3 regions of the Streptomyces sp. SudanB5_2050 genome follow, and region 3 is predicted to be linked to each of the others. Evidence: riboswitches for the same ligand, from Rfam matches in the RefSeq annotation. Region 3 holds a riboswitch; each other region holds the start of a gene.
The links. Region 3 has a riboswitch for cyclic di-AMP ahead of ACFZP7_RS16700 (M23 family metallopeptidase). Riboswitches for the same ligand answer to the same signal wherever they lie in the genome.
Positions count from the first base shown of each region.

Region 1: it holds a riboswitch for cyclic di-AMP, as region 3 does, so the genes downstream of both, ACFZP7_RS29450 (peptidoglycan DD-metalloendopeptidase family protein) here and ACFZP7_RS16700 (M23 family metallopeptidase) in region 3, are expected to answer to the same signal.
Region 2: it holds a riboswitch for cyclic di-AMP, as region 3 does, so the genes downstream of both, ACFZP7_RS05805 (C40 family peptidase) here and ACFZP7_RS16700 (M23 family metallopeptidase) in region 3, are expected to answer to the same signal.

Region 1 covers NZ_OZ186760.1:6,672,584-6,682,675, forward strand. Annotated here, with positions in the region: gene ACFZP7_RS29410 (1-hydroxy-2-methyl-2-butenyl 4-diphosphate reductase) at 1-438, shown strand, start outside; gene hpnH (adenosyl-hopene transferase HpnH) at 445-1,467, shown strand; gene ispG (flavodoxin-dependent (E)-4-hydroxy-3-methylbut-2-enyl-diphosphate synthase) at 1,472-2,626, shown strand; gene dxs (1-deoxy-D-xylulose-5-phosphate synthase) at 2,654-4,570, shown strand; gene ACFZP7_RS29430 (aspartate aminotransferase family protein) at 4,571-5,956, shown strand; gene ACFZP7_RS29435 (helix-turn-helix domain-containing protein) at 6,059-6,709, shown strand; gene ACFZP7_RS29440 (DUF6126 family protein) at 6,706-6,828, shown strand; gene ACFZP7_RS29445 (tyrosine-protein phosphatase) at 6,838-7,635, opposite strand; cyclic di-AMP (ydaO/yuaA leader) riboswitch at 8,061-8,218, shown strand; gene ACFZP7_RS29450 (peptidoglycan DD-metalloendopeptidase family protein) at 8,223-9,206, shown strand; gene ACFZP7_RS29455 (SGNH/GDSL hydrolase family protein) at 9,439-10,092, shown strand, end outside.
Region 2 covers NZ_OZ186760.1:1,336,222-1,346,214, forward strand. Annotated here, with positions in the region: gene ACFZP7_RS05795 (ATP-dependent Clp protease proteolytic subunit) at 1-424, shown strand, start outside; gene ACFZP7_RS05800 (hypothetical protein) at 432-740, shown strand; cyclic di-AMP (ydaO/yuaA leader) riboswitch at 1,132-1,276, shown strand; gene ACFZP7_RS05805 (C40 family peptidase) at 1,280-1,753, shown strand; gene ACFZP7_RS05810 (ATP-binding protein) at 1,746-2,228, opposite strand; gene ACFZP7_RS05815 (helix-turn-helix transcriptional regulator) at 2,443-3,306, shown strand; gene ACFZP7_RS05820 (DUF397 domain-containing protein) at 3,316-3,570, shown strand; gene ACFZP7_RS05825 (8-amino-7-oxononanoate synthase) at 3,613-4,740, opposite strand; gene bioB (biotin synthase BioB) at 4,892-6,118, shown strand; gene ACFZP7_RS05835 (adenosylmethionine--8-amino-7-oxononanoate transaminase) at 6,111-7,397, shown strand; gene bioD (dethiobiotin synthase) at 7,399-8,115, shown strand; gene ACFZP7_RS05845 (class I SAM-dependent methyltransferase) at 8,268-8,957, shown strand; gene ACFZP7_RS05850 (hypothetical protein) at 8,958-9,332, opposite strand; gene ACFZP7_RS05855 (hypothetical protein) at 9,351-9,584, opposite strand; gene ACFZP7_RS05860 (LLM class F420-dependent oxidoreductase) at 9,713-9,993, shown strand, end outside.
Region 3 covers NZ_OZ186760.1:3,753,739-3,763,830, reverse strand. Annotated here, with positions in the region: gene ACFZP7_RS16730 (DEAD/DEAH box helicase) at 1-219, shown strand, start outside; gene ACFZP7_RS16725 (amino acid permease) at 373-1,908, shown strand; tRNA gene ACFZP7_RS16720 (tRNA-Lys) at 2,025-2,097, shown strand; gene ACFZP7_RS16715 (dihydrofolate reductase family protein) at 2,189-3,319, shown strand; tRNA gene ACFZP7_RS16710 (tRNA-Met) at 3,375-3,448, shown strand; gene ACFZP7_RS16705 (PP2C family protein-serine/threonine phosphatase) at 3,649-4,833, shown strand; cyclic di-AMP (ydaO/yuaA leader) riboswitch at 5,071-5,225, shown strand; gene ACFZP7_RS16700 (M23 family metallopeptidase) at 5,237-6,268, shown strand; gene ACFZP7_RS16695 (aldo/keto reductase) at 6,408-7,352, shown strand; gene ACFZP7_RS16690 (PrsW family intramembrane metalloprotease) at 7,393-8,877, opposite strand; gene trmB (tRNA (guanosine(46)-N7)-methyltransferase TrmB) at 8,888-9,673, opposite strand; gene lhgO (L-2-hydroxyglutarate oxidase) at 9,756-10,092, opposite strand, start outside.

The DNA.
Region 1 (10,092 bases), 2.9 Mb from region 3:
GGCTTCTGCGCGGGACTCGCCCCCGGCATGCACCCCGGCGACCTCGTCGTCGCCGAGGAGACCCGGGACCCGCGCGGGACGGTCGGGTGCGTCGGCACCGACCGGCTGGTGAAGGAACTCGCCCGCGCCCTGCCCCGACGCACCGTCCACCGGGGACCGCTGACCGGCTCGGACCACGTCGTCCGCGGCCCCGAACGCGCCGACCTGCTCGCGACCGGCGCGATCGCCGTGGACATGGAGTCCGCGGCCACGCTCCTGAGCGCCGCCCGCGCGGGCACGCGCCCCGTTGCCGCCGTACGGGTGGTCGTGGACGCTCCAGAACACGAACTCGTCCGGATCGGCACGGTGCGCGGTGGAATATCGGCTTTCCGCGTCCTTCGATCCGTTCTTCCCGCATTCTTCGAATGGCACCGTTCTTTGCTGCTCCCCCGGAGGTGAGCCCAGATGGCCATGCCGCTGCGTCAGTCCATCAAGGTCGCTACATACCTGGCCGAACAGAAGATCCGCCGACGGGACAAGTTTCCGCTCATCGTGGAGTTGGAGCCGCTTTTCGCCTGCAACCTGAAATGCGAGGGCTGCGGGAAGATCCAGCACCCGGCCGGGGTGCTCAAGCAGCGCATGCCGGTCGCGCAGGCCGTGGGGGCGGTGCTCGAATCGGGCGCGCCGATGGTCTCCATCGCCGGCGGCGAGCCCCTGATGCATCCTCAGATCGATGAGATCGTGCGCCAGTTGGTGGCCAAGCGCAAGTACGTCTTCCTCTGCACCAACGCCCTGCTCATGCGCAAGAAGATGGACAAGTTCACGCCCTCGCCCTACTTCGCCTTCGCGGTGCACATCGACGGGCTGCGGGAGCGGCACGACGAGTCGGTGGCCAAGGAGGGCGTGTTCGACGAGGCCGTCGAGGCCATCAAGGAGGCCAAGCGGCGCGGCTTCCGGGTCACCACCAACTCGACCTTCTTCAACACCGACACCCCCCAGACCGTCGTGGAGGTCCTCAACTACCTCAACGACGACCTCAAGGTCGACGAGATGATGATCTCGCCCGCCTACGCCTACGAGAAGGCGCCCGACCAGGAGCACTTCCTGGGCGTGGAGCAGACCCGCGAGCTGTTCAAGAAGGCGTTCTCGGGCGGCAACCGGGCCCGCTGGCGGCTCAACCACTCCCCGCTCTTCCTCGACTTCCTCGAGGGCAAGGTCGACTTCCCCTGCACGGCGTGGGCCATCCCGAACTACTCCCTCTTCGGCTGGCAGCGCCCCTGCTACCTGATGAGCGACGGCTACGTTCCGACGTACCGGGAGCTGATCGAGGACACCGACTGGGACAAGTACGGCCGCGGCAAGGACCCGCGCTGCGCCAACTGCATGGCGCACTGCGGCTACGAGCCCACCGCCGTGCTGGCCACCATGGGCTCCCTCAAGGAGTCCCTGCGCGCCATGCGCGAGACCGTCTCCTCGAACCGGGAGTGACGGCGTGACCGCCATTCCCCTGGGCGTGCCCGAGGTCCCGGTCCGGCCGATCGCCGAGCGGCGCGTGTCGCGGCGCATCCAGGTCGGGCCGGTGGCCGTCGGGGGCGGGGCCCCGGTGTCGGTGCAGTCCATGACCACCACTCGTACGGCCGACGTCGGCGCGACCCTCCAGCAGATCGCCGAGCTGACGGCGTCCGGCTGCGAGATCGTACGGGTGGCCTGCCCGACGCAGGACGACGCGGACGCCCTGCCGGTGATCGCGAGGAAGTCGCAGATCCCGGTGATCGCCGACATCCACTTCCAGCCCAAGTACGTCTTCGCCGCGATCGAGGCCGGCTGCGCTGCGGTCCGCGTCAACCCGGGCAACATCAAGAAGTTCGACGACCAGGTGAAGGAGATCGCCAAGGCGGCCAAGGACCACGGCACGCCGATCCGCATCGGCGTCAACGCGGGCTCCCTGGACCGCCGCCTGCTGGAGAAGTACGGGAGGGCGACTCCGGAGGCGCTGGTCGAGTCGGCGCTGTGGGAGGCGTCGCTCTTCGAGGAGCATGACTTCCGGGACATCAAGATCTCCGTCAAGCACAACGACCCGGTCGTCATGGTCGAGGCGTACCGCCGGCTCGCCGCCCAGTGCGACTACCCCCTCCACCTCGGCGTCACCGAGGCCGGCCCCGCCTTCCAGGGCACCGTCAAGTCGGCCGTCGCCTTCGGCGCGCTGCTCTCCCAGGGCATCGGCGACACCATCCGGGTGTCGCTGAGCGCGCCGCCCGCCGAGGAGGTCAAGGTCGGGCTCCAGATCCTCCAGTCGCTGGGGCTCAGGCAGCGCCGGCTGGAGATCGTCTCGTGCCCGTCCTGCGGCCGCGCCCAGGTCGACGTCTACAAGCTCGCCGACGAGGTGACGGCCGGCCTGGAGGGCATGGAGGTGCCGCTGCGCGTCGCCGTCATGGGCTGTGTCGTCAACGGTCCGGGCGAGGCCCGCGAGGCCGACCTCGGCGTCGCCTCCGGCAACGGCAAGGGCCAGATCTTCGTCAAGGGCGAGGTCGTCAGGACCGTCCCGGAGTCCAGGATCGTGGAGACGCTGATCGAGGAGGCGATGAAGATCGCCGAGCAGATGGAGCAGGACGGCGCGTCGGGGGAGCCGGCCGTCACCGTGAGCTGAACAGCACGGACCGAAGGGGGCCCGAGCGTGACGATTCTGGAGAACATCCGGGGACCACGCGACCTGAAGGCGCTGTCCGAGGCGGAACTCGGCGAACTGTCCGACGAGATACGGGACTTCCTGGTGCACGCGGTCGCCCGTACCGGCGGGCACCTCGGCCCGAACCTGGGGGTGGTCGAACTCACCGTCGCCCTGCACCGGGTCTTCGAGTCACCGGCCGACCGCATCCTGTGGGACACCGGCCACCAGAGCTATGTGCACAAGCTGCTGACCGGGCGTCAGGACTTCTCCAAGCTGCGCGGCAAGGGCGGGTTGTCCGGCTATCCCTCGCGCGAGGAGTCCGAGCACGACGTCATCGAGAACAGCCACGCCTCCACCGTCCTCGGCTGGGCCGACGGCCTCGCCAAGGCCCGCCGGGTGCGGGGGGAGCGGGGACACGTCGTCGCCGTCATCGGCGACGGGGCGCTCACCGGCGGCATGGCCTGGGAGGCGCTGAACAACATCGCGGCGGCCCGGGACCGGCCGCTGATCATCGTCGTCAACGACAACGAGCGCTCCTACGCGCCGACCATCGGCGGCCTCGCCGACCACCTGGCGACGCTGCGGACGACGGACGGCTACGAGCGGATGCTGGCCTGGGGCAAAGGCGTCCTCCAGCGCGTCCCCGTGGTCGGCGCCACCGTCTACGAGGCCCTGCACGGCGCCAAGAAGGGCTTCAAGGACGCCTTCGCCCCGCAGGGGCTCTTCGAGGACCTGGGCCTGAAGTACGTAGGTCCCGTCGACGGACATGACATCGGGGCCGTCGAGTCGGCGCTGCGGCGCGCGAAGCGCTTCCACGGTCCCGTGCTCGTCCACTGCCTCACCGAGAAGGGCCGCGGCTACGAGCCCGCCCGGCGCGACGAGGCGGACCACTTCCACACCGTCGGCGCGATGGACCCGCTGACCTGCGCGCCGCTCGGGCCCTCGGCCGGGCCCTCGTGGACCTCCGTGTTCGGTGAGGAGATGGCGCGGATCGGCGAGGAGCGCGAGGACGTCGTGGCGATCACCGCGGCCATGCTGCACCCGGTCGGCCTCGGGCGCTTCGCCGAGCGGTTCCCCGACCGGGTCTGGGACGTGGGCATCGCCGAGCAGCACGCCGCCGTCTGCGCGGCGGGCCTGGCCACCGGCGGACTCCACCCGGTCGTCGCCGTCTACGCCACCTTCCTCAACCGCGCCTTCGACCAACTGCTGATGGACGTGGCCCTGCACCGCTGCGGTGTCACCTTCGTCCTGGACCGGGCCGGCGTCACCGGCCCCGACGGTCCCTCGCACAACGGCATGTGGGACATGTCCGTCCTCCAGGTCGTCCCCGGACTGCGCATCGCGGCCCCCCGCGACGCCGATCAGTTGCGGGCCCAGCTGCGCGAGGCGGTCGCCGTCGACGACGCGCCGACGCTGGTGCGCTTCCCGAAGGAGTCCGCCGGGCCGGCCGTACCCGCCGTCGACCGGATCGGCGGCCTGGACGTCCTGCACGCCCGCGACCATCCCGACGTGCTGCTCGTGGCCGTCGGGGTGATGGCGCCCGTCTGCCTCCGGGCCGCCGAACTGCTCGAAGCCCGCGGCCTGCGCTGCACCGTGGTGGACCCGCGCTGGGTCAAACCCGTCGACCCGGCGCTCCCGCCCCTGGCCGCCCGGCACCGCCTGGTGGCCGTCGTCGAGGACAACAGCCGTGCCGCCGGGGTCGGTTCGGCGGTGGCGCTGGCGCTGGGTGACGCCGAGGTCGACGTGCCGGTGCGCCGCTTCGGCATCCCCGAGCAGTTCCTCGCGCACGCCAAGCGCTCCGAGGTGCTCGCCGACATCGGTCTCACCCCGGTCGAGATCGCCGGCCGGATCGGCGCGAGCCTGTCCGTCGCCGATCAGGCCCGGGACGGCCGGACCGCCATGCCAGTCCAAGGAGAGAACTGAATGACCAAGGAGTTCGACCTCGCCGCGCTCCTGGCCGAACGCGGAGCCGAACGCTACGAGCTGCACGCCAGGCACCTCAACCACCAGCTGCCGCGGATGCTGCGCACCATCGGCTTCGACAAGGTCTACGAGCGGGCCGAGGGCGCGCACTTCTGGGACACGGACGGCAACGACTACCTGGACATGCTCGCCGGGTTCGGCGTCATGGGCCTGGGGCGCCACCACCCCGTCGTCCGCAAGGCCCTGCACGACGTCCTCGACGCCTCGCTGGCCGACCTGACCCGCTTCGACTGCCCGCCGCTGCCCGGACTGCTGGCCGAGAGGCTGCTCTCCTACAGCCCTCACCTGGACCGGGTCTTCTTCGGCAACAGCGGCACCGAGGCCGTGGAGACCGCGCTGAAGTTCGCCCGGTACGCGACCGGGAGACCGAGGGTCCTGTACTGCTCGCACGCCTTCCATGGCCTGACCACCGGCTCGCTCTCCGTCAACGGCGAGGAGGGGTTCCGCAAGGGCTTCGCCCCCCTGCTGCCCGACACCCCCGTACCGCTCGGCGACGTGGACGCACTGGCGCGGGAGCTGAGGAAGGGCGACGTGGCCGCGCTGATCGTGGAGCCGATCCAGGGCAAGGGCGTGCACGAGGCCCCGCCCGGCTACCTGCGCGCGGCGCAGGAACTGCTGCACCGCCACAAGGCCCTGCTGATCGCCGACGAGGTGCAGACCGGGCTGGGCCGGACCGGGAAGTTCTACGCCTTCCAGCACGAGGACGGGGTCGAGCCGGACCTGGTGTGCGTCGCCAAGGCGCTGTCCGGCGGCTACGTGCCGGTGGGGGCCACGCTGGGCAAGGACTGGATCTTCCAGAAGGTGTACTCCTCGATGGACCGGGTGCAGGTCCACTCGGCGAGCTTCGGGTCCAACGCGCAGGCCATGGCCGCCGGGCTCGCGGTGCTGTCCGTGATGGAGAACGAGGAGATCGTGGCGAACGCCGCCGCGGTGGGGGAGCGGCTGAAGACCCGGCTCGCCGAGCTGGTGGACCGCTACGAGCTGCTCGCCGACGTCCGCGGCCGGGGGCTGATGATCGGCATCGAGTTCGGCCGGCCCCGGTCCCTCGGGCTGCGCAGTCGCTGGACGATGCTCCAGACGGCGCGCAAGGGACTCTTCGCGCAGATGGTCGTGGTGCCGTTGCTCCAGCGCCACCACGTCCTGACCCAGGTCTCCGGCGACCACCTGGAGGTCATCAAGCTGATCCCGCCGCTGATCGTCGACACGGCGGACGCCGACCGCTTCGTCGACGCCTTCACGGAGGTGATGGACGACGCGCACAACGGCGGCGGACTGATGTGGGACTTCGGCAAGACCCTGGTGAGACAGGCGGTGGCCAACCGCTAGCCGCAGAGGCGGCGACCGGTCGCCGGAGGGGCACCGGCCTCGGATTTTGCCTCTCGGGCAAGAAAATTGCCTGTGGGGCAAAGTTCGGGCTGAATAGGAGCCATGACCTCCCACGAGACCGGGCCCCCGGCGCCCGAGGCGGCGGCGGACGCGGTGTCCGTCGTGGCACCGCAGCTGCGGTCCCTGCGGCGCAGGGCCGCCCTCACCCTGGAGGCGGCGGCCCGCGCCGCCGGGCTGTCGCCCGCCCACCTCTCCCGGCTGGAGACCGGGCAGCGCCAGCCCTCGCTGCCGATGCTGCTCGCGCTCGCCCGTGTCTACGGTACGACCGTCTCGGAACTGCTGGGCGAGACGGCCCCGGACCGGGACGCGGTCGTCCGGGCCGACGCCATGGAGCCGACGTACGCCGGCGGCTGGACGTACTGGCAGGCCGGCGGGGCCGGCCGCGGCATGCAGGCCCTGCGGGTGCACGTGCCGCACGGCTCCCAGGGCGACATCGTGCGGGTCCACCCGGGCGAGGAATGGCTCCATGTGCTCCGGGGCCGGCTGCGCCTGCGGCTCGGGGACACCGTGCACCTGCTCGGTCCGGGCGACGGAGCGCACTTCGACTCGCTCACCCCGCACCGGATCGCCGCCCAGGACCCCGACGGGGTCGACCTGCTCTTCGTCCACACCCTGCTGCAGAGTCCGACGGCCGCGCTGTGCCTGGGCCCCGCCCCCACGACGACCCACCCCGCCTCGGGAGAGACGCCATGAACCTCCAGGACAAGTTTCCGCGCGCCCTGTGGGTGCGGCTGTTCATCTACCTCATCGTGGGGCACGTCTTCGCTGGCTTCATCTACCTGCTCTTCGAGGTGGGCGCCAACAGCCGGTGAGCGCCGGGCTCAGTCCAGCAGCCGCTCGCGCAGCCGCTCCCGGGTCTCCGGAGTGATCCGCAGACCCTGCTCCAGGTAGGCGTCGACCCCGCCCCAGGTCTCGTCGATCGTCTCGAAGGCCGCCGCCAGGTACTCGGCGCGCGCGTCGAAGAGCGGGCTGAGCAGCTCCATGACCTCGGGGGAGTAGGCCGAGGCGGCGGAGCCGCTGCGACGCACCTTGTACCGGCGGTGGGTGGCGTTCGACTTCAGGTAGTCCTCGACGACGGCCTCGCGCTCCACGCCCAGGGCGAGCAGCGTGACCGCGATCGACAGGCCCGCGCGGTCCTTGCCGGCCGCGCAGTGCATCAGGGCGGGGACGCTGTCCTCGGCGAGCGCGTGCAGCACCCGGGAGTGCTCCGCCGTGCGCTCCTTGATGATCAAGCGGTAGGAGCCGATCATCCGGTCGGCTCCCTTGCCGTCCGCCAGGATCGAGCGGAGCTGGTCGAGGTCGCCGTCGCGGACCATCTTCCAGAACTCGGCGCCGTCGGCCGGGTCGCTCAGCGGCAGGTTCACGTTGCGCACGCCCGGCAGCTCGACGTCCGGGCCCTCGAGCTTCTGGTCGGCCGCGTTGCGGAAGTCGAAGATCGTGTGCAGGCCCAGCGAGGCCAGGAACGCGGCGTCCTCACCGGTGGCGTGCGCGAGGTGGCCGCTGCGGAACAGCACCCCCTGGCGGACCCGCCGGCCGTCCACGGTCGGCAGCCCGCCCACGTCCCGGAAGTTGCGCACCCCGGCCAGCTCGGGTTCGGTCGACGGCACCTGCTGCGTCACGGGGGCTCCTCCCACTCCGCCCCGCCGACGCCGCTCGCCGACGGGCACGAGTCGACGATACGGCACGGTGCCCCGGCCTCAAGGGGGCGAAGTAATCCGAGTACACCGCTTCTGGGCTTTCTGTCCGAATTGCAGCATTGATTCCAACTCGCTCTGGAATGAGAGTGACTGGCGGGGAAGCGCGTGAGCAGCGTCATACCCGTGACGGTGCGTTGCCCGTCATGTTCACGTAATTCACGCGGTTTTCATGGCTGTTTACGGGAAAACACGCTTCCGGAATCGACGGAGGGTGACGGCGGAATCCGGTAATGGATCAATCGGAACACCCGTGAACGCAACCTCTCGCTTGTCCCTGTGCGTCTTGGTCCCTTACGTTCACCACCGATCCGGACGGACGCCTAATCCTGCCGCCGACCGGAGCCCGCACTCATCCACCACCCGTACACGGCAGGAGCGGGGGACCCACAGGTACGAATGCCTGTTCCGGTTCCCGGAACGGCTCGGGGTGAAGCCGCGTCCAGACGCGGCCGGGCATCTCCAGCCCGAACCCGACAGCTCACCTCGTAGGCGCCGGAGAGGAATTCGACATGCCCGCGAAGGGTAAGCACCGCCGTACCAGGGCCATGCGCCTGACCCGCACCATCGCCGTCGCCTCCACCGGCGGCGCCGCGCTCGCGCTCCCGCTGATGGGCGCCGCCGCAGCCCAGGCGGCCCCCGCGCACCCGGTCTCCGAGCAGGCCGTGCAGGGAGTTCCGGCGTCGGCGAAGAAGGCCGCCGCCGAGAAGAACGCCGACTCGCGCACGTACACCGTGAAGAGCGGTGACTACCTCTCGAAGATCGCCGACGAGCAGGACGTCGACGGCGGTTGGAAGAAGCTCTACGCGGACAACCGCGAGGCCGTCGGCGCCGACCCGTCCCTGATCCACCCCGGTCTGAAGCTCTCGATCGACGGACCGGCCGCCAAGTCCGGGCAGCCCGCCGCCGAGAAGCCCGCCCAGGCGGAGAAGCCGGCCTCGCAGTCCTCCGCCGAGAAGGCCGAGCCGGCCGAGGCGGAGAAGTCCTCCAAGGCCGCGAAGGCGTCCTCCGCCGACTCCGCCGACTCCACCGACTCCGCCGAGTCCTCCGGGTCCTCGGGCAAGAGCACCCAGTCCGCCGGTACCACCAGCGGCTTCACCTCCCCCGTCCCGGGCGGCACCGTCGGTACCCCGTACCACCAGACCGGCAGCATGTGGTCCAGCGGCTACCACACCGGCACCGACTTCGTCGTCCCGACCGGCACCTCCCTCAAGGCCGTCGGCGCGGGCACCGTCGTCTCCGCCGGCTGGGGCGGCGCCTACGGCAACCAGGTCGTCATCCAGCTCGCCGACGGCCACTACGCCCAGTACGCCCACCTGTCCTCCCTCTCCGTCTCGGCCGGCCAGTCCGTGACGGCGGGTCAGCAGGTCGGCCTCTCCGGTGCCACCGGCAACGTGACCGGCCCGCACCTGCACTTCGAGATCCGCACCACCCCGGACTACGGCTCGGACGTGGACCCGATCGCCTACCTGCGCTCGCACGGCGTCTCCCTCTGACGACGCCTCGGCGCGGTCTGCGCGCCGCCGAAGGCCGGACCCCGATCCCCGGGTCCGGCCTTCGGCCATTTCGCGGTGTCCGGCACGTGTCCGGCGTATTCCTGAATTGGCGAACACTTTAGGCGTGGTGTTTCTCACCGCACGTCAACCCTTTCCTACGGTCGCGTAGGTCACATTCCAAGGTGGAGGATGGGCCGACGTGGCAGACGATTCGAAGAGTGACAGCAGAGCAGTGATCGGGTCGTACGTGGCGGTGGGGGACAGCTTCACCGAGGGCGTCGGCGACCCCGGCCCCGACGGGGCGTTCGTCGGCTGGGCCGACCGGTTCGCCGTACTGCTCGCGGACCGGCGCCCCGAGGGCGACTTCACGTACACCAACCTCGCCGTGCGCGGCAGGCTGCTCGACCAGATCGTGGCGGAGCAGGTGCCCCGGGCCGTCGAACTCGCGCCGGATCTGGTCTCGTTCTGTGCGGGCGGCAACGACATCATCCGGCCCGGCACCGACCCCGACGAGGTGGCCGAGCGCTTCGAGCGGGCGGTGGCCGCGCTGGCCGCCGCGGCGGGCACGGTGCTGGTGACGACCGGGTTCGACACCCGTGGGGTGCCCGTCCTGAAGCACCTGCGCGGCAAGATCGCCACCTACAACGGACACGTCCGCGCCATCGCCGACCGCTACGGCTGCCCCGTGCTCGACCTGTGGTCGCTGCGCACCGTCCAGGACCGCAGGGCGTGGGACGCGGACCGCCTGCACCTGTCACCGGAGGGGCACACACGCGTGGCGCTGCGCGCGGGCCAGGTCCTCGGCCTGCCCGTCCCCGCCGACCCCGACCAGCCCTGGCCGCCGCTGCCGCCCCGCGGCACTCTGGGCATCCGGCGGGACGACGTG
Region 2 (9,993 bases), 2.4 Mb from region 3:
CCCCGGCGGCTCCTTCACCGCCATGACGGCGATCTACGACACGATGCGCCACATCGCCTGCGACGTGGCGACGACCTGTCTGGGACAGGCCGGTCCGCCCGCCGCGGTCCTGCTCGCGGCGGGCACGCCCGGCAAGCGCGCCGTGCTGCCCGGCGCACGGGTGGTGATCCACCAGCCCTCCCTGACCGAGCCGGTCCACGGGCAGGCCCGCGACCTGGCCGTCCGGGCGGGCGAACTGGCCCGCGTCCGCGCCCGGCTGGAGGAGATCCTCGTACGGCACACCGGCCGCACCCCGGAGCAGGTGGGCGCGGACCTCGAACGGGAGACCGTGCTGGACGCGCGCCAGGCGCTGGAGTACGGCCTGGTGGACCGGATCGTGCCCGGCCGCGGGGTCCCGCCGCGGCACACGCCCGGCGCGAGGTGAGCCGCCGATGCTGCCACCGGAGCCCCCTCCGCTGCCGGCCCTGACCCGCGCGGAGGCCGAGCTGATCGACCGTTACCTGGAGGTCGTGGACCTGCTCGGACGCATCAACCCGGCACGGGACGGCGACACCTACGGCGGACTGCGCGCCGCCCAGGCGCTGGTCGGCAAGGCGAGCGCCCTGCGCGACGCGCTGGCACTGATGCACCGCAGGGGCGAGACGGAAGTGCACGCGAGCACGCTCGCCCGGGCCCTTCGGGTACTGGACGGCGAGCGGCGGACGGCACGGATCGCCATCCCGCGGCACCCCGCCGACTGAGACCCGCCGTCCGGGCCCCCGTGCGCACGGCATCGAAACGGACCAAACGGCTTACCCCCTTTCAGCGTAGGAACACCTCCGATTCGGGACCGCCCCGGGTTGCGCGGGCCGTCCGCCCCGGCACCGCCGTTTCGGCTCGCGCCGCTGGTCCCGACGTCGCCCTGACGGGCGGCGAGACGTCGAACGAAGGGGCGTCCACCCGAACGGGTGAGTGGTGAGTAACAACACAAAGGGCACGTTCCGTTGGGATTTTCCCACCGGACGGGACAAGATCCGTGACTGACGACAAGCCCCCGCCGCAGCGGCGGGGCGGTCCGGGCGGACGCCGAGTCCTGCCGCCGTCCGGACGACCGGTCGACAGGAGTGGATCGGCAGGAGTGGAGGACCCGAGCACGACGGGTCGCCGGTACGGCCGTCTCCGGGAGGACGACGCCGGGCCGAGTGACCCTTGGGGTGAAGCCGCATCCGTGCGGCCGGGCAACTTCGCCAGCCCGAATCCGACAGGTCATCCTTCACAGGCGGCTGACGAAGGGTTGCGCATGTCTGCGCTCAATCGAGTCCCGTCCCTGATGGCCCGTGCCGGTACGGCCTCCGCTCTCACCCTCGCCGCCGTGGGCGGCTCCGTCGTGGTCCCCGGTGCCGCCTCCGAGGCGTCCGCGGCCGCCCACGCCACCAAGGCGCTCCAGATCGCGGCCTCCAAGAAGGGCTCACCGTACGCATGGGGCGCCGTGGGACCACACAGGTTCGACTGCTCCGGGCTGACGCTGTATTCGTTCAAGAAGGCCGGCAAGAAGCTGCCGCGCACGGCGGCCCAGCAGTACAACAAGACCCGGCACATTTCGGCCGGCAACCGCAAGGCCGGTGACCTGGTCTTCTTCCACTCGGGCCGCAGTGTCTACCACGTCGGCATCTACGCCGGGAAGGGCAAGATCTGGCACGCCCCGAAGACCGGGGACGTGGTGCGCCTGCAGAAGATCTGGACCGGCAGCGTCTGGTACGGCCGGGTCAAGTAGCCCGGCCGGGGAGGGTGACGGTGTCCTGACCCGCCGTCACCCCTCCGGCGCCGTCCGGCGGCGTCCAGGGAAGCTCGATGGAGACGGTCTTGCCGCCCTCGCGTGTCGGGCGCACCCTCAGCTTGCCGCCGCACTCCGCCGTCAGCCAGCGGATGATCACCATGCCCCGGCCGTTGTCCTGCTGGACGGCGGCCGGCAGGCGTTTGGGGAACCGGGGATGGCTGTCGGTGACGCCCAGGCGCAGCCGCTCGTCGCGGTCGAGCGCGAGGTCCACCGTGAACGTGGGCGACTGGCCGAACGTGTGCTGGACCGCGTTGGTCGCCAGCTCCGAGACGATGAGCCGAACGGTCTCCGACACCTCCGCCTCCGCCGGCAGTCCCCACTCCGCCAGTGTGCCGACCACGTAGGACCGCGCGGCGGCCACCGAGGCGGGATCGCTCGGCAGAGTGACGGATGCTTCCAGATGGTCTGCCATGGCGACGTCGTCCCTTTCCCACGGGACCGCAGTCCGACACGGAGCGGCTGGTTCGAGTACGGTCCCGGACTGGTGCTTCGCCGCCAGACTGCCATCACCCGGCCCGCGAAGGGCGGCGATCCACCAAGATATGCATATATCTGTCGCTCGATGCGGTGAACTCTGCGACCCCAGAGCGTATGTGGGCGGCTCGTCAGGAGTAGAGGAGTGGCCCATGCAGCACGGTCCCGTGGTGCGCCGCCGGAAGCTGGGCGCCGAACTGCGCGCCCTGCGCACATCGGCGGGGATCACCAGCGGTGAGGCGGCCCGGCTGGTGGGCTGGCACCAGTCGAAGGTCAGCCGGATCGAGACCGGCACGAGCGGGGCGAAACCGGCCGACGTGCGGTTACTGCTGGACGCCTATGGCGTGGACGACGCCCAGTTGCGGGAGCTGCTGGAGGTGCTGGCCGGCACCGACGGGCCGGGCGGGGGCCGGAATCACTGGTGGCACGCCTATCGCGGGGTGCTCCCGCCGACCTACCGCGACTTCATCAGCCTGGAGTCGCAGGCGAGCGCGATGCGCACGCTGGAGACCACGGTGGTCCCCGGCCTGCTCCAGACGCCCGAGTACGCCCGCGCGGTGACGCACGCCGCGGTGGACGGACTGTCGGAGGAGCGGCTGGACACGCTGGTGGAGGTGCGGCTGGCCCGCCAGGACGTGCTGCGGGCCGAGCCGCCGCTTGAGCTGAGCGCGGTCCTGGACGAGGCGGTGCTGCGGCGCGAGGTGGGCGGGCCCGGGGTCATGGCCCGTCAGCTGGAGCGGCTGGTCGAGGCCGCACGCCTCCCCCATGTCGCGCTCCGGGTCCTGCCGTTCGCCGCCGGGGCGCACATCGGTGTCACCGGCCCTTTCGTAATCTTCTCTTTTTCGAGCACTTCTGATCTGGACGTGGTTGTTCTCGACCACTTGACGAGTAGCCTGCACCTCGAACGGAAAGAAGACGTAGAGGCCTACACCGAGGCCTTCAACGCCCTTCTGGTTCATGCCCTTTCGCCCGAGGACTCGTTGGACTTCATCGCCGCGACCGCGGCAGGCGCGTAAGGAGGCACCATGTCAGGCACCACGTCGGATTCCACGTCGGCACGTCCCCGGAACGTCCCCGTGAGTACGGCGCTGCCCGGTGCGCGATGGCTGCGCAGCAGCTACAGCACCGGAGCGAACAACTGTGTGGAGACGGCCCGGCCGTCGGACGGCCCCTGGGCCGGTCTGCTCGCCGTACGCGACTCCAAGGATCCGGCCGGACCCGCGCTGCTCTTCTCCCCGGGGAGCTGGGCGTCGTTCACCGCCGCCATCCACAGCGGCTGATCCGGGCGGGCATCGGACGGCGCACGGCCGTGTCACGCCGACTCATGGTCGCGTTTCGCCGATGACCCGCACAGCGCGTTCGATCTGTACCCCGGAGAGGTCCGCACGGGCGGTCAGCCTGAGCCGTGAGATGCCGTCGGGCACGGAGGGAGGGCGGAAGCACCCCACGGCCAGGCCGGCCGCACGACAGTCGGCCGCCCACCGGACGGCCCCCTCCGGGGAGGGCGCGCGCACCGAGACGACCGCGGCGTCCGGACGCACCGCGGACAGCCCCTCGGCGGTCAGGCGTGCGTGCAGTTCGGCCGCCACCGCCCGCGCCCGCGCCGCCCGTTCGGGCTCGCGGCGCAGCAGTGTCAGCGCCGCCAGCGCCCCGCCCGCCGCCGCGGGGGCGAGACCGGTGTCGAAGATGAACGTGCGGGCCGCGTTGACCAGATGCTCGATCACCTCGGCGGGCCCGAGCACGGCGCCGCCCTGGCTGCCGAGCGACTTGGACAGCGTCACCGTCACGACGACGTCGTCCGCGCCCGCGAGACCCGCCTCCCGCGCGGCACCCCGCCCGCCCTCGCCGAGGACCCCGAGGCCGTGCGCGTCGTCCACGACCAGTCCGGCCCCGTACGCGCGGCACACCTGCGCGAGCGCGGCCAGCGGCGCCGCGTCGCCGTCGACCGAGAAGACCGTGTCGGAGACGGCGACCGCGGGCCCCTCGTGCGTCGCCAGGGCCTTGCGCACGGCGTCCGGGTCCGCGTGCCCCACCACCTGGGTCGTGCCGCGCGCCAGCCGGCAGCCGTCGATCAGCGAGGCGTGGTTGCCCGCGTCGGAGACGACGAGGGAGCCGTGCGGGGCCAGCGCGGTCACCGCGGCGAGGTTGGCCGCGTAGCCGGAGGAGAAGACGAGCGCGGCCTCGAAGCCGCAGAAGTCGGCGAGTTCGCGTTCGAGTTCGGCGTGCAGTTCGGTCGTCCCGGTCACCAGCCGGGAGCCGGTCGCCCCGGCGCCCCAGGCCCGCGCGGCCCGCGCCGCGCCCTCGGTGACCTCCGGGTGCCGGGCCAGTCCGAGGTAGTCGTTGCTGGCCAGGTCCAGCAGCGGCGAGTCGGCCGGCCGGGGGCGCAGAGTCCGTACGAGGCCCGCCCGGCGGCGCACCAGGGCCTGCTCGTCGATCCAGCCGAACGCCATGGATCGGTCCTCCGTCGGTTTTGTAGGCAGTGGACAGACGATAGCGGTACCGCCACCCCCGCGAGGTGTGGCAATACCCACACGGTGATCTGTCAGTGTTGTGCAAACTCTCCTTGGCCCCGGGTGGCCCCGTAGGACAGGATCGGCTCTCATGGACCTGCTGAACACGCTGGTGAACAAGGGGCTTCGGCGTGAGTCGCCGACCCGCGAGGAGGCCCTTGCCGTCCTCGCCACTTCCGACGACGACCTGCTCGATGTGGTGGCCGCGGCCGGCAAGGTGCGCCGGCACTGGTTCGGCCGCCGGGTGAAGCTCAACTACCTCGTCAACCTCAAGTCGGGCCTGTGCCCCGAGGACTGCTCCTACTGCTCGCAGCGGCTCGGCTCCAAGGCCGAGATCCTCAAGTACACCTGGCTCAAGCCCGACCAGGCGTCGCAGGCCGCCGCCGCGGGCGTGGCCGGGGGTGCCAAGCGGGTGTGCCTGGTGGCCAGCGGGCGCGGTCCGACCGACCGGGACGTGGACCGGGTCTCGGACACCATCAAGGCCATCAAGGAGCAGAACGAGGCCGTCGAGGTGTGCGCCTGTCTGGGCCTGCTCTCCGACGGCCAGGCGGAGCGGCTGCGCGAGGCCGGTGCCGACGCCTACAACCACAACCTCAACACGTCCGAGGCGACGTACGGGGACATCACGACCACGCACACGTACGCCGACCGGGTGGACACGGTCAACAAGGCGCACGCCGCCGGGCTGTCCGCCTGCTCCGGGCTGATCGCGGGCATGGGCGAGAGCGACGAGGACCTGGTCGACGTGGTCTTCTCGCTGCGGGAGCTGGACCCGGACTCGGTGCCGGTCAACTTCCTGATCCCGATGGAGGGCACGCCGCTCGCCAAGGAGTGGCACCTCACCCCGCAGCGGTGCCTGCGCATCCTGGCGATGACGCGGTTCGTCTGCCCGGACGTCGAGGTGCGCATCGCGGGTGGGCGCGAGGTCCATCTGCGCACGATGCAGCCGCTCGCCCTGCACCTGGCCAACTCCATCTTCCTCGGCGACTACCTCACCAGCGAGGGGCAGGCCGGCCGGGCGGACCTGGAGATGATCGCGGACGCCGGGTTCGAGGTGGAGGGCGCCGGAGAGGTGACGCTGCCGGAGCACCGGGTCGCGGACCGGGGCGGATGCGGTTCGCACGGGGAAGGCGCGGGCTGCGGGTCGCACGGTGAGGGCGGGGGCTGCGGCTCCGCGCACGAGGGAGGGAGCCTCTGCGGCTCCGCCCCGGCCGAGAAGGGCGCCGGCGCCGTGCCCGCGGTGGCCGGCGAGCCGCGCACGGACCTGGTCGCCGTGCGCCGCCGTGGTGCCGGAACGGACCTCGCGCCCAATGCCTGAGCCCGCGCTGACCGTGGACGAGCTGCTGGCGCTCGACCGGCGGCACGTCTGGCATCCGTACGGCCCCATGCCCGGCCGGCAGGACCCGCTCGTCGTGGAGTCGGCGAGCGGGGTGCGGCTGCGCCCGGCCGACGGCTCGGGCGAGCTGGTCGACGGGATGTCGTCCTGGTGGTCGGCGATCCACGGCTACAACCATCCGGTCCTCAACGAGGCCGCGCGCGAGCAGTTGGAGCGCATGAGCCACGTGATGTTCGGCGGGCTCACCCACGAGCCGGCCGTGCGACTGGCGAAAATCCTTGTCGACATGTCGCCCGAGGGCCTGGAGCACGTCTTCCTCGCCGACTCCGGCTCGGTCTCCGTCGAGGTCGCGGTGAAGATGTGCCTGCAGTACTGGCGCTCGCTGGGCCGGCCGGAGAAGCGGCGCCTGCTGACCTGGCGCGGCGGCTATCACGGCGACACCTGGCAGCCGATGTCGGTGTGCGACCCCGAGGGCGGGATGCACGAGCTGTGGCAGGGCGTCCTGCCGCGCCAGGTCTTCGCGGACGCGCCGCCGACGGAGTACGAGGAGACGTACGCGGATCATCTGCGCGCCTCGATCGAGCGGCACGCCGGCGAACTGGCCGCCGTGATCGTCGAGCCCGTGGTGCAGGGCGCGGGCGGGATGCGGTTCCACTCCCCCGCGTATCTGCGGGTGCTCCGGGAGGCGTGCGACGCGCACGGCGTGCTGCTGGTGTTCGACGAGATCGCGACCGGCTTCGGGCGCACGGGCGCGCTGTTCGCGGCGGAGCACGCGGCCGTGACGCCGGACGTGATGTGCGTGGGCAAGGCACTGACCGGCGGCTATCTGACGATGGCGGCCACGCTGTGCACCTCCGAGGTGGCCGAGGGGATCTCGCGGGGCGAGGTGCCGGTGCTGGCCCACGGGCCGACGTTCATGGGGAATCCGCTGGCGGCCGCCGTGGCCTGCGCTTCCATCGGACTGCTGCTCGGCCAGGACTGGCTCGCGGAGGTCAAGCGGATCGAGTCGGGGCTGCGCGAGGGTCTGGCGCCCGCCGGCGAACTGCCGGGAGTGAGGGACGTACGCGTGCTCGGGGCGATCGGCGTGGTGCAGCTCGACCACGCCGTCGACATGCGCGCGGCGACGGCCGCGGCGGTGCGCGAGGGTGTGTGGCTGCGGCCGTTCCGCGATCTGGTCTACACGATGCCGCCGTACGTGACGGGCGACGCGGACGTGGCACGGATCGCGCGCGCCGTGTGCGCGGCGGCACGGGAGGGATGACATGCCGGTACTGGTGATCACGGGGACGGGCACGGAGATCGGCAAGACGGTCGTGACCGCGGCCGTCGCCGCCACGGCGCTGGCGGCCGGCCGGTCGGTGGCCGTGCTGAAGGCCGCGCAGACGGGCGTGGGGCCGGACGAGCCGGGGGACGCGCGGGAGGTGGCGCGTCTCGCGGGCGGCGTGACGGCGGCGGAGGTCGCCCGCTACCCGGAGCCGCTGGCGCCGGCCACGGCGGCGCGCCGGGCCCGCCTGGCGCCGGTGCGTCCGCACGACGTGGCGGAGGCGGCGGCGAAGCTGGCCACCGAGCACGACCTGGTGCTGGTCGAGGGCGCGGGCGGATTGCTCGTGCGGTTCGACGCGGCCGGCGGGACCCTGGCGGACGTCGCCGGGCTGCTGGGCGCGCCGGTGCTGCTCGTGGTCCCGGCCGGGCTGGGCACGCTCAACACCACGGAGCTGACCGCGCGCGAGCTGCGCTCCCGCGGCCTGGACCTGCCGGGCGTGGTGATCGGCAGCTGGCCCGAGGCCCCGGACCTCGCCGCGCGCTGCAACCTCGCGGACCTCCCCGACGTGGCCGGCGCGCCGCTCCTGGGCGCCGTTCCGGCCGGGGCGGCCGCCCTCGCGCCCGCCGCCTTCCGCTCCTCGGCGCCGCACTGGCTGGCGCCTCGGCTGGAGGGCACGTGGGACGCGGAGGTGTTCGCCCGGCGGGAGGCGCCCTGACCGCGCGCCGCCGGGCGAACGCCTCCGCGTCCGTGCCCCGGGTCCGCCGGCCGGCACGCCCGGGGCACGGAAACGGACGGGTGTGCGGTGGATGCGGGACGGGCGGGCGGGGGACAATCACGGTGAGGCACCACCTCGTGAGGGAGGCCCCCATGCCGGCCCGATCCGCCCGTTCCCGCGCCGTTCCGCGGGACGCCGTGCACCATCCGCTGTTCGCCCGCTGCTACGCCCGGTTCAGCGTGCGCGCCGAGACCCGTATGGGCATGGGGCGCGTGCGCGAGCGGCTGCTCGCCGGGCTGTCCGGGCGGGTGATCGAGATCGGCGCGGGCAACGGACTGAACTTCTCCCACTACCCGGGCACCGTCTCCGAGGTCGTGGCCGTCGAACCGGAGCGCGTGCTGCGGCAGTTGGCCGTCGAGGCGGCGCTGCGCGCCCACGTGCCGGTGGACGTGGCACCGGGCGCGGCCGAGGCGCTGCCGGTCAAGAGCGAGGCGTTCGACGCGGCCGTGGTGTCGCTGGTGCTGTGCAGTGTCCGCGACGTACCGCGGGCCCTGAGCGAAGTGCGGCGGGTGCTGCGCCCCGGCGGTGAGGTGCGGTTCTTCGAGCACGGCGCCGGCGGCGGCCGGGTGATGGCCTTCACCCAGCGTGCGCTCGACCGGACGCTGTGGCCGCCGCTGAGCGGTGGCTGCCACCTGTCCCGGGAGCCGGTCGCCTCGCTGCGCGAGGCCGGCTTCACGCTGGGGCCCTACCGGCGGATGACGATGCCGGAGAACGGCCCGGCGCTGCCGAGTTCCTACTGCGTGCTCGGTACGGCGTGGCGCCCGCCCGGCGACGGGGCGTAGTCACGCGCTCCACCGGCGCAGCTCGTCCGCGATGGCGTCGACCGACGCGTCGCCCTTCTTGACCAGCAGGGCGAGGTCCCGCACCCGCTCGGCGGTGGTGGTGATCTCGACGCCGCTGGCGACCAGATAGGCGTAGGCGACGGCGGAGGCGAACAGGGCGTTGGAACGCTCCAGGGCGGGGACGTGGATCAGCAGCTGGAGCAGCGCGGCCGCCCGGGCGTGCGGACCGTCGTAGACGGGGGTGTCGAATATCTCGGCCCGGTGGCGGGCGACGGCCGCCACCAGCGCGCCCCAGTCGGTGACCTGGGGGTCGCCGGGGGTGCGCTGTTCGGCGAGCATGAGCAGCCAGGCGAGATCGATCGTGAGGTCGTTCATCGGGGTGCGCGCGACGGCTCAGCGGCGGCCCTGTCCCTCGCCGACCTCCTCGGCGAAGACCTTCTCGTACTGCCGCATGAAGTCGGCGGCCGCCTCCACGAAGGCGCGGCCGGACTCACCGGTGTCCTGCCGGACCAGTTCCTCGATGTAGCGGTTGACGCTCATCCCCCGGGCCACGGCCCGCTCCCGGGCGGCCCGGGCGGTGCCCTCGTCCACCCGGACGTTCAGCTGGGCCTTCCTGGTCTTCGCCATACCTCGAAGCTAGCGCCGGAACGCTAGCAACGGCAAGGGCGGGGCGGGGCGGGCGAAGGCGCTGACGGCCGCCGGGCGCGGGTGGTTGACTGCGGGAGCCCGAATTCCCGCCCGCGCGAGGAGAGTTCATGTCCCGTCCGTACCGCTTCGGTGTCAACCTGACGGTGCCCGCCCCGGCCGAGGAGTGGGGTGCGAAGTGCCGGCGGGCGGAGGAGCTGGGGTACGACGTGATCCAGGTCCCCGACCATCTCGGCATGGTGGCGCCGTTCCCGGCGCTGGTCGCGGCGGCGCGCGCCACCGAGCGCCCCCGGCTGGGCACCTTCGTGCTCAACGCGGGCCTGTGGAACCCGGTCCTGCTCGCGCGCGAGGTCGCCACCACGGACGCCCTGACGGGCGGACGTCTGGAACT
Region 3 (10,092 bases):
TTCGAGCGCCGCGACGACCGTGGCGGCCGCTCCTTCGAGCGTCGTGACGACCGCGGTGGCCACCGCGGCAGCGACCGTCCGTTCAACCGTGACCGCCAGGGCGACCGTCCCGGCTTCCGCTCCGGCGGTCACGACCGCCCGTACGGTCGCCGCGACGACCACCGTGGCTCGTCCTTCGGTCGTCGTGACGACAAGCCGCGCTGGAAGCGCAACGGCTGATCCTCCGGCCGACGCCGAGCGGTAGTACCGAGCGCCGTGGCCCCCACCCTCACCGGGTGGGGGCCACGGCGCTTCCGTCTGCCCGTGCGTCGCACCGATTTCCGGCCACAGAGTGACGCATGTCACGTCGACTCTCTGGGAATTGCTGGGGGCATGACAGATGACGCCAAGGCGAGCGGGCTCTCGGACGAGGAACGGCTGGCCCAGCTCGGCTACACCCAGGTTCTGGCCCGCCGCATGTCGGCGTTCTCCAACTACGCGGTCTCCTTCACCATCATCTCGGTGCTCTCGGGCTGCCTGACCCTCTATCTCTTCGGCATGAACACGGGCGGTCCCGCCGTCATCACCTGGGGCTGGGTCGCCGTGGGCCTGATGACCCTCTTCGTCGGCCTGGCGATGGCCGAGATCTGCTCGGCGTACCCGACCTCGGCGGGCCTGTACTTCTGGGCCCACCGCCTGGCACCGGCCCGGACGGCCGCCGCCTGGGCCTGGTTCACGGGCTGGTTCAACGTGCTGGGCCAGGTCGCGGTCACCGCCGGCATCGACTTCGGCGCCGCGTCCTTCCTCGGCGCCTACCTGAACCTCCAGTTCGGCTTCGAGGTCACCCCGGGCCGCACGATCCTGCTCTTCGCGGCCATCCTGGTCCTGCACGGCTTGCTGAACACCTTCGGCGTCCGCATCGTCGGCCTCCTCAACAGCATCAGCGTCTGGTGGCACGTGGTCGGCGTCGCGGTGATCGTCGGCGCGCTGACCTTCGCGCCGGACCACCACCAGTCGGCGTCCTTCGTCTTCGGCGAGTTCGTCAACAACACCGGCTGGGGCAGCGGCGTCTACGTGGTCCTCATCGGGCTCCTGATGGCCCAGTACACCTTCACCGGCTACGACGCGTCCGCCCACATGACCGAGGAGACGCACGACGCGTCCACGGCCGGCCCCCAGGGAATCGTCCGCTCCATCTGGACCTCCTGGATCGCCGGCTTCGTCCTCCTCCTCGGTTTCACCTTCGCCATCCAGTCCTACGAGGGCGCCCTGACGTCGCCCACCGGCGCGCCGCCCGCGCAGATCCTGCTCGACGCGCTCGGCGCCACCGCCGGCAAGCTGCTCCTCCTCGTCGTCATCGGAGCCCAGCTGTTCTGCGGGATGGCGTCGGTGACGGCCAACAGCCGCATGATCTACGCCTTCTCCCGCGACGGCGCGCTGCCCTTCTCGCACGTCTGGCACACCGTGAACCCGCGCACCCGCACCCCGGTCGCCGCCGTCTGGCTGGCCGCACTCGGCGCACTCGCCCTGGGCCTGCCCTACCTGATCAACGTCACCGCGTACGCGGCGGTGACCTCGATCGCCGTCATCGGCCTCTACATCGCCTACGTCATCCCGACCCTGCTGCGGGTGCGCAAGGGGGCCGCCTTCGAGCGGGGACCGTGGCACCTGGGCCGCTGGTCGCAGCCGGTGGGCGTGATCGCGGTCAGCTGGGTCTGCGTCATCACGGTCCTGTTCATACTGCCGCAGGTCTCCCCGGTCACCCCGGAGACCTTCAACTACGCCCCCGTCGCCGTCCTCGTCGTCCTCGGCTTCGCGGCGACCTGGTGGCTGGCCTCGGCCCGCCACTGGTTCCTCAACCCCGACCACGAACGCACCCGGGCCCGCGCGGCGGCCCGCGCGAACGCCCCCGAGCCGGTGGACCCGTAGCACCGCCGGCCGACGCGTCCACGACGCGGCCGTGACCCGGATACCCGATCGGCGTCCCGGCCGCGTCGGGCTATGCTCGGTGTGGCAACATCACGCAACACCGCGCAACACCCCCTGGGCCCTTAGCTCAATTGGCAGAGCAGTGGACTTTTAATCCATTGGTTGTGGGTTCGAGTCCCACAGGGCCTACCCGTGCGGACGGGACCGTCGGACGGCGGTCCCGTCGTCGTTTCCGGGGGCGCGCCGACCTGCCGCCCGCCCGCCTCAGCGGAGTTCGCCCATGCCCCTGCCGTACGTCCTCCTCTCCGCCGCCGTCTCCCTCGACGGGTACCTGGACGACACCGGCCCCGAACGGCTCCTGCTCTCCTCCCCGGCCGACTTCGACCGCGTCGACGAGGTGCGCGCGTCCGTCGACGCGATCCTCGTCGGTGCCGGCACGATCCGCGCCGACAACCCGCGGCTGCTGGTGAACTCCGCCGAGCGGCGGGCCGCCCGGGTCGCGGCGGGGCGGACGGAGTACCCCCTCAAGGTCACCGTCAGCGCCACCGGCGAGCTGGACCCGGCGGCACGGTTCTGGCACACGGGCGGGGACAAGGTGCTGCTCACCACGGACGAGGGCGCCCGGCGGGCCCGGACCCTCGGTCTCGCCGCCGACGTCGTGCCGCTCGGAGCGGCGTTCGACTGGCGCGCGGCGCTGGAGCACCTGCACGACCGGCGGGGCGTGCGGCGGCTGATGGTCGAGGGCGGGGGGACCGTGCACACCCAGCTGCTGCGCCGGGGACTCGCCGACGAACTGCAGCTCGTCCTCGCGCCGCTGCTCGTGGGCGACCCGGACGCGCCCCGGCTGTTCGGGCCCGGCGGGTACCAGAGCGGCCGGCTCAGGCTGGTGGAGTCGCGGCGCATCGAGGACGTCGTACTGGCGCGGTACCTGCCGACGGCGCCCGGCACCGGCGACCGGGTGGCCGCCGCCGACCGGCACTGGCTGGCGCTCGCCTGCGAGCTGGCCGAGCTGTGCCCGCCCTCGCGGACCGCCTTCAGCGTGGGGGCGGTCGTGGTCGCCGCCGACGGGACGGAGCTGGCGCGCGGGTACTCCCGGGAGGGCGGCGACCCCGCCGTGCACGCGGAGGAGGCCGCGCTCGCCAAGATCACCCCGGACGACCCCCGGCTCGCCGGGGCCACCGTGTACTCCAGCCTGGAGCCGTGCGCCCGCCGCGCCTCCCGGCCGGTCCCGTGCGCCCGGCTGATCCTCGACGCGGGGGCGCGCCGCGTGGTCACGGCCTGGCGCGAGCCGGACACCTTCGTGCCGGGGGCGAACGGCAGCGGAGTGCTCGCCGCGGGGGGTGCCGTCGTCGTCGTACTGCCGGAGTACGAGGAGCGGGCGAAGGCGCCGAACCGCCATCTGGAGGGGTAGGCGCATACGCGTGTGCGCCGGACCCCCGGGATGACGTACACTGGAGACACAACGACGCGGGGTGGAGCAGCTCGGTAGCTCGCTGGGCTCATAACCCAGAGGTCGCAGGTTCAAATCCTGTCCCCGCTACTGAAGGCCGAAGGCCGGAATCCGAAAGGGTTCCGGCCTTCGGTGCGTCCGCGTCCCCTCCCGTGTCCTCACCTCCGTGCGTTCACCCGTTCGGTCCGCACGGCTCGCCGCCCCCGAGCGCCCCGGGAAACCTGGAGCACGGGACGACAGGCGGCGTGGACGTGCGGGGTGGCGGGAGACGAGTGGTGCGGCCAGGTGACGTGGACGGCGAGGGAGCGCACGCCAGGGCCGGCGGCCGGCTCCCCGGCGATCCCGTGCCCGACCCCGGCCTGGGCGACGCCTCGGAGGTCCCGCCGGCCGCGGCCGGACGGCGCCGCCGGAACCGGTACGGGCGCGTCCTGGTGCGCCTGCTGCCGGCGCTGCTGATCGTCATCGCCGTCCTGTACGACAGCTTCACCCCCCGGTACTTCACCGCCGGTCCCCTCTACACGGCGGCGCCACTGGTCGCCGCGGCCGTCTACTCCCGGCGTGGGACGGTCCTCACCGGGATCACCGTGGTCGCCGTCGTCGTCGGACTCCAGCTGCGCAAGGAGGTCATCCACTACGTCGACTCCCTCACGGAGCTGATCACCATCGCGACGGTGGCCGTGCTCGCCGTCTTCGTCAACGCCTTCGTCCGCCGCGCCGGCGAGCAGCTCGTCTCCGTCCGCGAGATCGCCGAGGCCGCCCAGCGGGCGGTGCTGCCCGAACCCGCCGAGCGGATCGGCGGGTTCGAGATCGCCGCCTGCTACGAGGCCGCGCAGGCCGACGCGTTCATCGGCGGCGACCTCTACGCGGTGCAGGACAGCCCGCGCGGGGTCCGGCTCGTCGTCGGTGACGTGCGGGGCAAGGGCATGGGCGCGGTGGCCGCCGTCGCCGTCGTGATCGGCGCGTTCCGGGAGGCCGCCGAGCAGGAGGCGACGCTGGAGGCGGTGGCGCAGCGCCTGGAGCGGGCGCTGGCCCGTGAGGGCACCCGGCGCGACGGCCTGGACGCCTTCGAGGGCTTCACCACCGCCGTGCTCGCCGAACTCCCGCACGGCGACGGGGTGGTGCGCATCCTCAACCGGGGACATCCGCCGCCCCTTCTGCTGTACGCCGACGGCACCCTGCACCCGCTGCCCGCCCGGGAGTCCGCGCTGCCGCTCGGGATGGGGGAACTGGGCGTGTGGCCCGACCGGGCGGAGCAGGCGCCGTTCCCCGCCGGGGCGACGCTGCTGCTCTACACCGACGGGCTGTCGGAAGCCCGGGACGCCGAGGGCGAGTTCTACGATCCGCACGAGCGGCTGGCCGGCCACGTGTTCCGGCATCCGGCGGACCTGCTCGACGCGCTCGCCGAGGACGTGCGCCGGCATTCCGGCGGCGGCATGGCCGACGACATGGCGCTGCTCGCCGTACGGCGCCCCTGATCACGCCCGGTGACGGAGCAAGCGCCCTCCGCATAACAACTGACACACCGTCAGGTGGGGCGGATGCGGAAAGTGATGCTGAAGGTCGGTCAACTCGCCCGGTTTTCACCGTGCGTGAGGCGTGTGTCCGCCCGGATTTCGTTAATGATCAAGCGGAACGGCTTGGAATCCGAGCCCCGCGTCTATTAACGTTCGATAACGCAGCGCGGTCGTCCCAGCCGTCACAGAAGGCGGCTCCGTGCGCACGCGCCGAATCCCGTAAGGGAACCGGGGAACCACCACTTGGGGTGAATCGGGCGTGACCCGCCGTGTCTCCACGGCTGATCACGCGCGTAGGAGACCTTCCTGCTCCGAACCCGTCAGCTAACCCGGTAGGCGAAAGGAAGGAAAGGAGTACGCCCACGTGGCGTCCAACCGGCCTGCCCCCGAGGCCCCGTTCGTGCCCAGCCGGCACGACACCGACACCTTCGGCTACGACGTCCACCGCGCCGAAGAGGGCCCCTGGGAGGAGTGGAACCCCACCGCGGAGTCCATCCGCCCCGTGCGCGGCCGGCACCGCGTCGCCAAGCAGCGCGGCGGACTCGCCCGCAGCTCCACCGTCCTCGGCGTCGGTGTCATAGCCGCCGTCGGCGCGGGCGGGATGGCCAGCGCGCAGACCGGCAAGCCGCCGGTGTCGATCTCCATGCCGGACCTGCCCAACGTCGGCTCGCTCATCTCCGACGAGGAGCCCGAGCCCGAGGGGTCCGCCACCCCGCTCAGCGGCATCGCCGCGGCCTCCGCCGGCACCGGGCAGGAGAGCGGCGCCGACGCCGGCGAGTCGCTGCGCGCCCGCATCATGGCGCAGGCCGAGCAGCAGCAGGCCCAGGTCGAGAGCAAGGCCGCCGCCCAGGCGCAGGCCGCCGCCGAGAAGGCCGCCGCGGAAGCGGCCGCCAAGGCGGAGAAGGAGGCCAAGGCCAAGGCCGCCGCCGCCAAGAAGAAGGCGGAGGAGGAGGCCGCGAAGAAGGCCGAGGCCGAGCGTCTCGCGAAGCTGGCCAAGCAGTTCACGCTGCCGACCTCCTCGTACACGATCTCCTCGACCTTCGGCCAGGCAGGCCCCTACTGGGCCTCCGGCCACCACACCGGCCTCGACTTCGCCGCCCCCACGGGCACGCTGCTCAAGGCGGTGCACAGCGGCACCATCACGTCGGCCGGCTACGAGGGCTCCTACGGCTACAAGACCGTGCTCACCCTCGACGACGGCACCGAGATCTGGTACGCCCACCAGTCCTCCATCAACGTCAGCGTCGGCCAGAAGGTCACCACCGGCGACGTCATCGGCCGCGTCGGCGCCACCGGCAACGTCACCGGCGCCCACCTCCACATGGAGGTCCACACGGCCGGCGGCGGCAGCCTCGACCCGTTGGCATGGCTGCAGAGCAAGGGCCTCACCCCCTGAGCCACGCCGCACACGCCGATCGCCCCTCCTGATCCCCGGCGGTCCTGACGGCGACCCCCCGACGTCAGGGCTGCCGGTTTACGGGAACTTTGCCCCGCTTACGGAATCGCGGGGTCCGCCGGGCTCGTTGACGCGGTACATGACTTCTCTGCGCAAGCTCGGCTCCTCCGACCTGGAGGTCTTCCCCCTCGCCCTCGGCGGCAACGTCTTCGGATGGACCGCGGACCAGGACACCTCCTTCGCCGTCCTGGACGCCTACACGGCGGCGGGCGGCAACTTCATCGACACCGCCGACTCCTACTCCGCCTGGGTCGACGGCAACAGCGGCGGCGAGTCCGAGACCGTCCTCGGCAAGTGGCTCGCGGCCCGCGGCAACCGGGATGACGTCGTCCTCGCCACCAAGGTCAGCCAGCACCCCGAGTACCCCGGGCTGAGCGCCGCGAACATCAAGGCCGCCGCCGACGCCTCGCTGCGCCGCCTGGGCACCGACCACATCGACCTCTACTACACCCACTTCGACAAGCCCGAGGTGCCGGTCGAGGAGATCGTCGGCGCGCTCGACGAGCTGGTGCGGGCGGGCAAGGTCCGGCACATCGCCGCCTCCAACATCTCCGCCGAGCGGCTCGCCGCCTCCCTGGACTTCTCCGACCGTGAGGGCCTCGCCCGGTACGTGGCGATCCAGCCGCACTACAACCTGGTCTCGCGGGACACCTACGAGGGCGGGCTGCGCGACCTCGCCGAGCGGGCCGGGCTGGCCGCCGTGCCCTACTACGCCCTCGCGGCCGGCTTCCTCACCGGCAAGTACCGGCCCGGTGCCACCGTCGACAGCCCGCGCGCGGGCGGTGCCGCCCGGCACCTGGAGACCGAGCGGGGCCGCCGGGTCCTCGCCGCCCTGGACGAGATCGCCGGGGCCCACGACGCCCCCGTCGCCACGGTCGCCCTGGCCTGGCTGGCCGCTCAGCCGACGGTGGCCGCGCCGATCGCGTCCGCGCGCACGGTGGAGCAGCTGCCGGCGCTGCTCGGGGTGGCGGAACTGACCCTGTCGGAGGACGAGGTCCGGCGGCTGACGCAGGCCTCGGCCTGAGGACCCGCCGTCGGCCCCCGGCGGGCCGGGGCCGGTGAGGTCACGGCCGGCGGGGCAGCGGCTGGCGGTGGGCCGGGTGAGCCGACGGGTACGCGGGCCGGTTACGGACGTGAGCGGGGAAGGGCGCCGGTACCCAGGCCGGGGTGAACGCCGGGGCCGCGGGAGCCGGGTGGCCGTGGCCGTACCCGCCGTACGGGGCCACGGGTGCGAATCCGCCCGGCCGGGCCGCGTACCCGTATCCGGCGTACGCGGCCGCCGCGTACCCGTACCCGTATCCGTACCCGGCGTGGGAGCCGGGCGTCCCGTACCCCGGCCAGGGGGTGACGGGCGGTGGTGCCGTCGCCCGTGCGGCGTGGTCCAGCGCCGGGCGGGCCACGTCGCGGCGGTGCCACAGCGCGTCCAGCAACTCCCGCTCCCGTACGGCGAAGTCGGGGCCCGCCCGGCCCTTGCGACCCCGCTGCCGCAGGAACGCCAGTGAGGTCGCGTACGCCTCGTACTGCGCCACCGCCCGCGCCGCCTGCTTCCCGGCGTGCCGGCGGGCGTACTGCCGGGCGAGGCGGCGGGCGTGCATCGAGGCGAGCGTGTGCGGCTCCGCCGGTGCCAGCCAGCCGGCCATGACGTAGGCGGGAAGCTCCTCGCGCACGGTGCGCAGTTCGCGCTGCCGCGTCCAGATCACCAGCCAGGTCAGCAGGCCGAAGCAGGGCACCATGAACGCGCCGTACACGGCGAGGAAGCCGTACTCGCCGAACGCGGCCGAACCGTTCCACAGCGCGTGCATGCCCATCGCGAGCAGCAGGCCGGCCAGCGGGAGCAGGGCGCGCCGCAGGTGGTGCCGGCCGGTGGACAGCGCGGCGATGCCGAAGCCGATGCCGGTGAGCACGGTGAAGAGCGGGTGGGCGAAGGGTGACATGACGACGCGGACGAAGAAGGTCGCCGCGGTCACGGAGGCGAAGCCGCTGTCCCCGGTGAGCTGGTCGGTGCCGAAAGCGTTGCCCAGGTAGAGGATGTTCTCGGTGAAGGCGAAGCCGGTGGCGGTGACGCCCGCCGTGACGACGCCGTCGACGATGCCGGTGAAGTCCCGCCGGCGGAAGAGGAAGACCAGGAGGACGGCGGCGGCCTTCGCGGACTCCTCGACGACCGGCGCTATCACCGTGGCGCCCAGGGTGTCCGCGCCGGCCGGGTCGGCGGTGGCCGTGGCTATCCAGCGCGTCGCGAAGCTGTTGGCGATGATCGCTATCAGGGCGGCGGCGCAGGCGCCCCAGGCGAAGCAGAAGACCAGGTTCCGCCAGGGGCCCGGCTCCACCCGGTCGAGCCAGCGGAACGCGGCTATGAGCAGCGGCACGGGCAGCACCGCGAGGCCGAGTCCCACCAGGAAGCCCTGGGTGCCGGTCTGTTCGCGCACCAGGGCCAGGATCACCAGGCCGGAGATGGCCAGCAGCGTGGTCAGGGCCCCGTAACGCACCCAGCCGCGCTGCCACCAGTGCGGACGCGGTGGATTCGTCGGATACGGGGGACAGGTGGCCACGGCATGGACCCTAACCGGTGGGGGGCTGCTCCTGATGACGATCGCCGTGCTGTACGCGGCGGAAGAGCAAGTCGTTCACCACATGACCCTTGTCCAGTCCCTGGCCCTCGAAACGGGTCAGCGGGCGGTGGGCCGGGCGCGGCGCGAATCCGCCGCCGGGCACGGTGTTCTCGAAGTCGGGGTGCGCGGTGAGCACCTCGAGCATCTGCTCGGCGTACGGCTCCCAGTCGGTGGCGCAGTGCAGGACGGCCCCCGGAGCGAGCCGGGTCGCGGCCAGGGTGAGGAACTCCGGCTGGATGAGGCGGCGCTTGTGGTGCCGCTTCTTGGGCCAGGGGTCGGGGAAGTAGACGCGCAGTCCGGCGAGGGAGTCGGGGGCGAGCATCTCCCGCAGGAGGATGATCGCGTCGCCGTTGCCCACCCGGATGTTGGACAGCCCGTTCCGCTCCGCGAGACCGAGCAGGTTGCCCTGGCCGGGGGTGTGGACGTCCACGGCGAGGATGTTGGTCTCCGGGTCGGCGGCGGCCATCTGGGCGGTGGCCTCGCCCATGCCGAAGCCGATCTCCAGGACGACGGGGCGGCCGTTGCCGAACAGCTCGCCGAGGTCGATGACCCGCTGCCCGTCGATGTCCAGTCCCCACAGCGGCCACAACCGCTGCAGGGCGTCCGCCTGCCCGGTGGTCACCCGGCTCCGGCGGGGCTGGAAACTCCGGATCCGCCGCTCGAAGTGCGAGCCGGCGGGATCGGCCTTCGGGCCGTCGGGGAACCGGGGCTCGCCCTTGGCGCGGGCGTGCCTCAGGGAGTCACCGGGGTCACCGGGATGCGGGGCTGGCTGGGGAGCGTCGGAGGCGCTGCGGAAATCAGACACAGTGCTCCCGATTTTACGGCCGCACGGTCTCCTCCAGCATGGCCAGGGCCCGCCGGCCCACCTCCCGGCCGATGGGGAGGGAGGCCGTCGCGGCGGGCGACGGGGCGTTCAGGACGTGCACCGTGTGGGCGGCCTCGCGGATCAGGAAGTCGTCCACCAGCGTCCCGTCCGCCAGCACCGCCTGCGCCCGCACCCCGGCGGGCGCCGCCACCAGGTCGTCCTCCGTCACCGCGGGCAGCAGCCGGCGCACGGCCGTGGTGAACGCGGCCTTGGACAGCGATCGCCGCAGCTCGCCCGCCCCGTACCTCCAGTGCCGCCGCGCGATCCGCCACGAACCCGGCCAGGCCAGC